2 linked regions of the Filimonas effusa genome follow. The protein of the gene in region 1 interacts with the protein of each later gene in a pairwise test. Links are inferred from orthologs where the notes say so. Each region holds a gene or a part of one and is shown on either strand. Other genes may lie near its edges. The genes, in order: ribD and accC.

Evidence for each region.
Region 2: the proteins of ribD (region 1) and accC interact in binary tests that used the Escherichia coli proteins (3 or more experiments, as listed by UniProt). The link is inferred for Filimonas effusa from one-to-one orthologs.

The regions. Positions count from the first base shown.
Region 1 is NZ_SDHZ01000001.1:6,024-9,343, reverse strand. Bases 120-3,110 are described here. They hold ribD (bifunctional diaminohydroxyphosphoribosylaminopyrimidine deaminase/5-amino-6-(5-phosphoribosylamino)uracil reductase RibD), read right to left. Parts: upstream 2,184-3,110; coding sequence 1,056-2,183; downstream 120-1,055. Other genes in these bases: ESB13_RS00035 (ExbD/TolR family protein), read right to left, coding at 3,098-3,110; prmC (peptide chain release factor N(5)-glutamine methyltransferase), read left to right, coding at 2,229-3,089; ESB13_RS00050 (IMPACT family protein), read right to left, coding at 445-1,050; ESB13_RS00055 (3-hydroxyacyl-CoA dehydrogenase family protein), read left to right, coding at 120-442. Also shown: more of ESB13_RS00055, read left to right, coding at 1-119; more of ESB13_RS00035, read right to left, coding at 3,111-3,320. UniProt on the Escherichia coli protein: Converts 2,5-diamino-6-(ribosylamino)-4(3h)-pyrimidinone 5'-phosphate into 5-amino-6-(ribosylamino)-2,4(1h,3h)-pyrimidinedione 5'-phosphate.
Region 2 is NZ_SDHZ01000002.1:169,720-173,044, forward strand. Bases 258-3,253 are described here. They hold accC (acetyl-CoA carboxylase biotin carboxylase subunit), read right to left. Parts: upstream 2,428-3,253; coding sequence 1,087-2,427; downstream 258-1,086. Other genes in these bases: ESB13_RS12080 (glutamine synthetase III family protein), read left to right, coding at 258-362; ESB13_RS12085 (hypothetical protein), read left to right, coding at 563-967; accB (acetyl-CoA carboxylase biotin carboxyl carrier protein), read right to left, coding at 2,514-3,002; efp (elongation factor P), read right to left, coding at 3,185-3,253. Also shown: more of ESB13_RS12080, read left to right, coding at 1-257; more of efp, read right to left, coding at 3,254-3,325. UniProt on the Escherichia coli protein: This protein is a component of the acetyl coenzyme A carboxylase complex; first, biotin carboxylase catalyzes the carboxylation of the carrier protein and then the transcarboxylase transfers the carboxyl group to form malonyl-CoA.

The sequences.
Region 1 (3,320 bases):
AATAGGGATGCATTTCATGAATCCCGTACCCGTTATGAAACTGGTAGAGATCATCAATGGTTACGCCACGGCCAAAGCTGTTACAGACACCATTGCGGCTTTAACGCTTAAGCTAGGCAAGACTCCCTGTGTAGCAGCTGATTACCCGGGTTTTATCGCCAACCGCATTCTGATGCCCATGATCAATGAGGCTATCTGCAGCCTATATGAAAACGTAGCAGACGCTCCTACAATCGATACCGTTATGAAACTTGGAATGGCTCACCCGATGGGGCCTTTACAGCTGGCTGATTTCATAGGACTGGACGTATGCCTGAGCATCCTCAAGGTGTTACATGAAGGATTTGGACAGCCTAAATATGCCCCTTGTCCCCTATTGGTAAATATGGTTACAGCAGGCAAACTGGGTGTTAAGAGTGGAGAAGGATTTTACAGGTATTAGAATTATACTTTACGGAGGGCTACATAGTGCATGTCTTTAAGGCGGTAGAGCGCTTCTTCCAACCTTGCTTTGGGGATGCCGATGGTGAGCAGTACGAAGAGCTGTTCCTGCTGACCGGCAATGCTGCAGTCAAGTTGTTTTACCAGCGTCATCACTTCATTCATGCGGGTATAATCGAACTGAAGTTCGTAAAGCACTTCTATAGGCTTTTGAATCACCGGCGTGAGTTGTAGCGCCATTACCGTTACAGTCTTGTAAGCCTGGATAAGGCCGGGAACGCCCAGGAGGGTACCACCAAAGTAACGCACGACAATTACGGCTACATTGGTCAGTTTTTTACTATCGATCTGGCCAAGCATTGGTTTGCCGGCGGAGCCGCTGGGTTCACCATCGTCGCTTACGCGGAAATTATTACCATCGAGACCAATACGATAGGCGAAACAGTGGTGAACGGCTTTGGGATGTTCCTTTTTCAGCCATTGCAATTTTTCCTTAAAATCGTCGACTGTTGCTATAGGGAAAGCAAAGGCGAGGAAGCGACTTCCTTTGTCCTTGTACTCGGCTGTGGTCATTTGTGCTATCGTCTGAAAAAAGGCCGCTTCCGCCATAGGTATTAGTTCTCGTTTATGGGTTTAAGGAAAAAATCTATTCTATCGTTCAAAAAACGTGTGGTGCCAACATGCAGGGCCGCTGGTAATTCCGGGGCTTTTAAGCCGCCCGGAGCCATCAACTGATCGTTGGTGATAACACGGGCTTCATCCCAGTAACCTTCGTTTAAACAGCGCTGCTGGAGGAAAGCGCCACCTTCTACCAGTACACTCAGCAACTGGAGCCTGAAACAGGCGTAGCTGATCTGGGGCAATAAGGGCTCGTCTTTTTCCAGGCGATAATAAAACACATTATTGCCTGTTGCTATATGCGGTGTTGATCTTTCCGCTGCTAAAGCCTGTTGTGCTGTCCGGATAGTAACAGCATCGAGGTTATCGGAGTGGTCCAGGTAATTAAATATGATGGTTGGAGGGCCTTCACTCAATAATTTCAGGGTTTTAGGCAAACGCAGGTTGGTATCAATTACCAGCCGGACAGGGCTTTTGCCATACCATAACCTGTTTGTAAGCAACGGATCATCGGCCAGCGCAGTATTGGTTCCTACCAGGATTGCAGACTCTTCATTACGCCAGCGGTGGACGATACGGTTCGTGAAGTCATTTGAAATCAGCAGGCGGTTGTCGCTGCCCGATCCAATGGCGCCATTGGCCGTTTGCGCCCATTTTAAAATGAAATAAGGACGTTGTTGTGTATGAAAAGTAAAAAAACGTTTATTGAGGTCGAGACATTCCTTTTCAAGAACACCTGTGACAACGCTGATGCCTGCGGCCTGCAGTTTTTCAATGCCTTTACCGTTAACTGCAAGGAACGGGTCACGGCTTCCTATCACCACCGTACGGATACGGTTGGCAATGATAAGATCGGCACAGGGTGGCGTTTTTCCGTAATGGGCACAAGGCTCGAGTGATACATAGATGGTAGCGAGCGGGATCAGATAACGGTCTTCTGCTGCCACGCTGTTGATACAATTCACTTCGGCATGTCCTTGTCCGAATATTGCATGGTAACCTTCTCCAATGATTCTGTCCTCATATACCAGCACGGCGCCTACCATAGGATTGGGCGCCACCTGGCCTGCGCCGAGGCGGGCCAGCTGAATACAGCGCTGCATATATAATTCGTGCGTGCTCATTGAATAACGGCGCAAAAATACTTGAAATGGTGGTAACATTGCAGCATGAGTATACAGGAGGCTTATAAACATATGTTAACCGGGCTTTCAGGCATTTACGAGGCGCGTGAAGCAACTGCTATTGCACATTGGGTAATGACGGCACTTACGGGCTATAGTAAAACAGAACGCTTAACAAAAGGCGACCGCCCATTGAGCGCTCCGCAGCTGGATACGTACACCCAATATCTTGAGGCTTTACTACAGCACCGGCCGGTTCAATATGTGCTGGGGGAAGCGTGGTTTGGCCCGTTAAAGCTGTATGTAGATGAACGTGTACTCATTCCCCGTCCCGAAACAGAAGAGCTTGTGGAATGGATCGCTGAAGATTATAAGGGCAAAGCAGGGATCAAACTATTGGATATCGGCACTGGCAGCGGCTGTATCCCTTTATTGCTTCACAGGCTATTAAACAACAGTGAGGTGCATGCGCTTGATATTTCAAGAGACGCACTGGAAGTGGCAAAACAAAATGCAGCGACTCATAAAACCAGCATACAATTTCACCTGATAGATATATTGAATGAGAAAGCTTCAGGCAGCCTGCCTGTTTTTGATTGTATTGTAAGTAATCCGCCTTATATAAGAATGCTCGAAAAAGCCGATATGTTTCAGAATGTATTGGCATATGAGCCCTCGCGCGCACTATTTGTTCCGGATAATGATCCGCTGCTTTTCTATCGCGCTATCACTGCGTTTGCAGGAAAGCATCTTACTAACGGCGGAAGTCTCTACTTCGAGATCAATGAAGCACTGGGAAAAGAAATGATCGCTTTGCTGGAAGAAATGCAGTTCTCCGAAATTACTTTAAGAAAGGATCTGCAGGAAAAAGACAGAATGATACGGGCCAGATTTATTGCCCGGTAGCTCACAAACTATTTCACGTTTGCTACTACCCTGGCTCCTGCTTTTTTAGCGGCTTGCATAATGCGGAAAACCTCTCCGTAATGGGAGATAGTGTCGGCATTAATCACAACGGAAGGCGTATCTACATTAGGACGTGCTTTATCAACTTCCATTTTGAGGAGAGAATCGAGCATGTTTATCGCAACAGGAGATTGCCCCAGGTAAATATTCTGGTCTTTGTCGATGGAAACA
Region 2 (3,325 bases), on another replicon or contig:
GAGACCTCGCTCTTAACCACATTCTTCCTGCTGCTATCAAATATCAGACAAGCCTGGCAACCAATATCAACAGCCTGAAAGCTGCTGGTTTACCAGAAGCCGCCTATGCTACGCAAGTAGAATTGCTGAAAGAGATCTCTGAGCGTGTAAACATCATTTACACCAAAGTAAATGAAATGGTTGAGGCAAGAAAAGCTGCGAACAACCTCACCAATACCCGCGAAAAAGCAATTGCTTACGAAGCAGAAGTTAAAGCGAAGTTCTTCGACGAGATCCGTTACCATGTTGACAAACTGGAACACCTGGTTAGCGACGAAGACTGGACCTTACCCAAATACAGGGAAATGCTCCTGTTGCGCTAATAGCAGCTATAATTATCATCGGTTTTATAGAAAAGCCCGTATCGTAAGATATGGGCTTTTTTATTCCAGGTATGGTTTGCCGTTTGCCCCCCAAACACCCCTTTTTCGCCGAATCGGGATGTACGAAGCGTGCGGTAGAAGCTGGGAAGATGTAAATTTATAAGGCAGTTACAACCAACTGCAATACAAAAAAGTCAGTTATGAAAAAGATGATGGTAGCCCTTGTTGTCCTGGTAGCATTGGCTTCAGGCAGCGCTTATGCACAACGCCCAGGCGGCGGTGGCGGCAATCCGGCTCAACGCAAAGAGATGATCCTCAAAAACCTGAAGGATTCTGTTCAGCTGAGCGATGATAAAGCCAATAAAGTAGCCGATATCCTCGAAGAAACCAGTAGCAAGAGAAGAGAGATCTTCCAGGATCAGTCTTCTGACCGTGATGCTAAAATGGCTAAGATGAAGGAACTCCAGGAGGAATCAAACAAAAAGGTGAAAGCTATTCTTTCTGAAGAAGAGTATGTTCGCTACGAAACCTACCAAAAAAACCAGATGGGTCGTATGATGAGGCCCGGTGGTGGACGCGGCCCCAGGCAACAGCCCCAGCGTTAATATCAGCGCTTTAATACGTTTCACGTACAGCCCCCCATGGCATTTGGTTACAGAATGGCATAAAAGCAAAGAGGTTGGTCTTAAACAGGCCAACCTCTTCTTGTATCATCAATAAATTATTATTGCATCTGGAAAGTTTCGAGGAATTTGGTAGTGAAGTTACCTTTTCTGAAATCTTCGTTCTGCATCAGTTGTAAGTGGAATGGAATGGTAGTTTTCACGCCTTCGATCACGTATTCGCTCAGCGCGCGGTACATGGTATCGATGGCTTCTTCGCGCGTACGTGCAATAGTGATAAGTTTACCAATCATAGAATCGTAAAAAGGAGGGATCACATAACCTGCATAAACGTGGCTGTCGACGCGTACGCCATGGCCTCCGGGCGTATGTAATACGGTGATCTTGCCTGGTGAAGGCCGGAAATCGTTATACGGGTCTTCGGCGTTGATACGGCATTCGATAGCATGCATCTGGGGTTCATAGTTCAATCCGGAGATCTTTTCGCCCATTGCTATTTTCAGCTGTTCTTTAATAAGATCGAAGTTGATCACTTCTTCCGTAACACAGTGCTCTACCTGAATACGGGTGTTCATTTCCATGAAATAGAAATTTCTGTGTTTATCGACCAGGAACTCAATGGTACCGACGCTTTCGTAGTTGATAGCGGATGCAGCTTTGATAGCTGCTTCGCCCATACGCTGGCGTAATTCGGGTGTCATGAACGGAGAAGGAGATTCTTCTACCAGCTTCTGGTGACGGCGTTGGATAGAGCAGTCGCGCTCGCTGAGATGACATACGGTGCCATAGCGGTCACCGGCTACCTGGATCTCGATGTGACGGGGATCTTCCACGAATTTCTCCATGTAGATGCCATCATTCTTAAAAGAAGCGGCAGCCTCGGTTTTAGCGGTGTTGTAAGCGCGCTCCATTTCTTCTTCGCTCCAAACCACACGCATACCTTTACCTCCGCCACCTGCAGTAGCTTTAAGGATAACAGGATAACCAACGAGATTTTTAGCAAGTTCTTTTGCTTCTTCCAGGCTTCCTAACAAGCCGTCACTACCGGGGATACAGGGAACGCCTGCTTTGATCATCGTTTCTTTTGCGGTGATCTTATCACCCATAGAATTGATCATTTCGGGAGTGGGGCCTATAAATTTAATACCGTGGTCGCCACAGATCTGTGCGAATTTGGCGTTTTCTGCGAGGAAACCATAACCCGGATGAATTGCATCGGCATTCGTGATTTCAGCAGCAGCCATAATATGGGGAATATTGAGATAAGATTCGCTGCTTTGAGGCTTTCCAATACATACTGCCTCATCAGCGAACTTTACATGAAGACTGTCTTTATCGGCAGTAGAATATACCGCTACCGTTTTAATGCCCATTTCGCGGCACGTGCGGATAACACGTAATGCTATTTCACCCCGATTGGCTATCAGTACTTTTTTAAACACGACTATTATTTATTTTGAAGGATAAATGCAAATGTCAAATGCTGTAGTGACTGCCTGGCAGTATACTACTGTAACATTCTACATTCTTACGCGGGTTCTACCAGGAATAAAGGTTGATCGTATTCAACAGGACTAGCGTCATCAACAAGTACTTTTACAACCTTGCCGCTTATTTCACTTTCAATTTCATTGAACAGTTTCATGGCTTCGATAATGCAGATCACTTTACCGGGAGCGATTTCGGTTCCTACTTCGGCAAACAGTGGTTTATCGGGTGAAGCGCGACGGTAGAAAGTACCGATCATAGGGCTTTTAATAGTAATCAGGTTATCGGTTTTAGGGGCAGCCGGGGCAGCTTCTGCAGCCGGCAAAGCGGCAGCAGGAGCCGCAGCTAATTGCTGTGGCACAGCCGGAGCTGCAGCATATACAGGAGCAGCAGGGGCGGCGAAGACAGTCTGCACCTGGTCTTCTTTCTGCTTGATGGTTATCTTAAAGTCCTTCTCCTCAATGCTAATCTCCCCGATGTTACTTTTATTAATAACCTTGATCAGTTCCTGAATGTGTTTGAAGTCCATATAATGATTTTTGGGGTTTTTATTGCTTTTTTACCTCGTTTTAAGCAAAAATGGGTGGCAAAATAGGCAATTTTCACATAATAATAGCTTTTTTGCCAAAAGAGGGATGTTTTCCCGAACTAAATGAATAATGCGACAAAAGGATAGCAAATGCTATCCTTTTGTATATCTGTTGTATCGGCTTAATCTTTTACACGCTCTACGTACTCGCCGGTCTTCGTATTAATACGGATGATCTCACCTTCGTTCACGAACAAAGGCACGTTTACAGTAGCTCCTGTTTCAACTGTAGCAGGCTTTAAAGCACGCGTAGCAGTATCGCC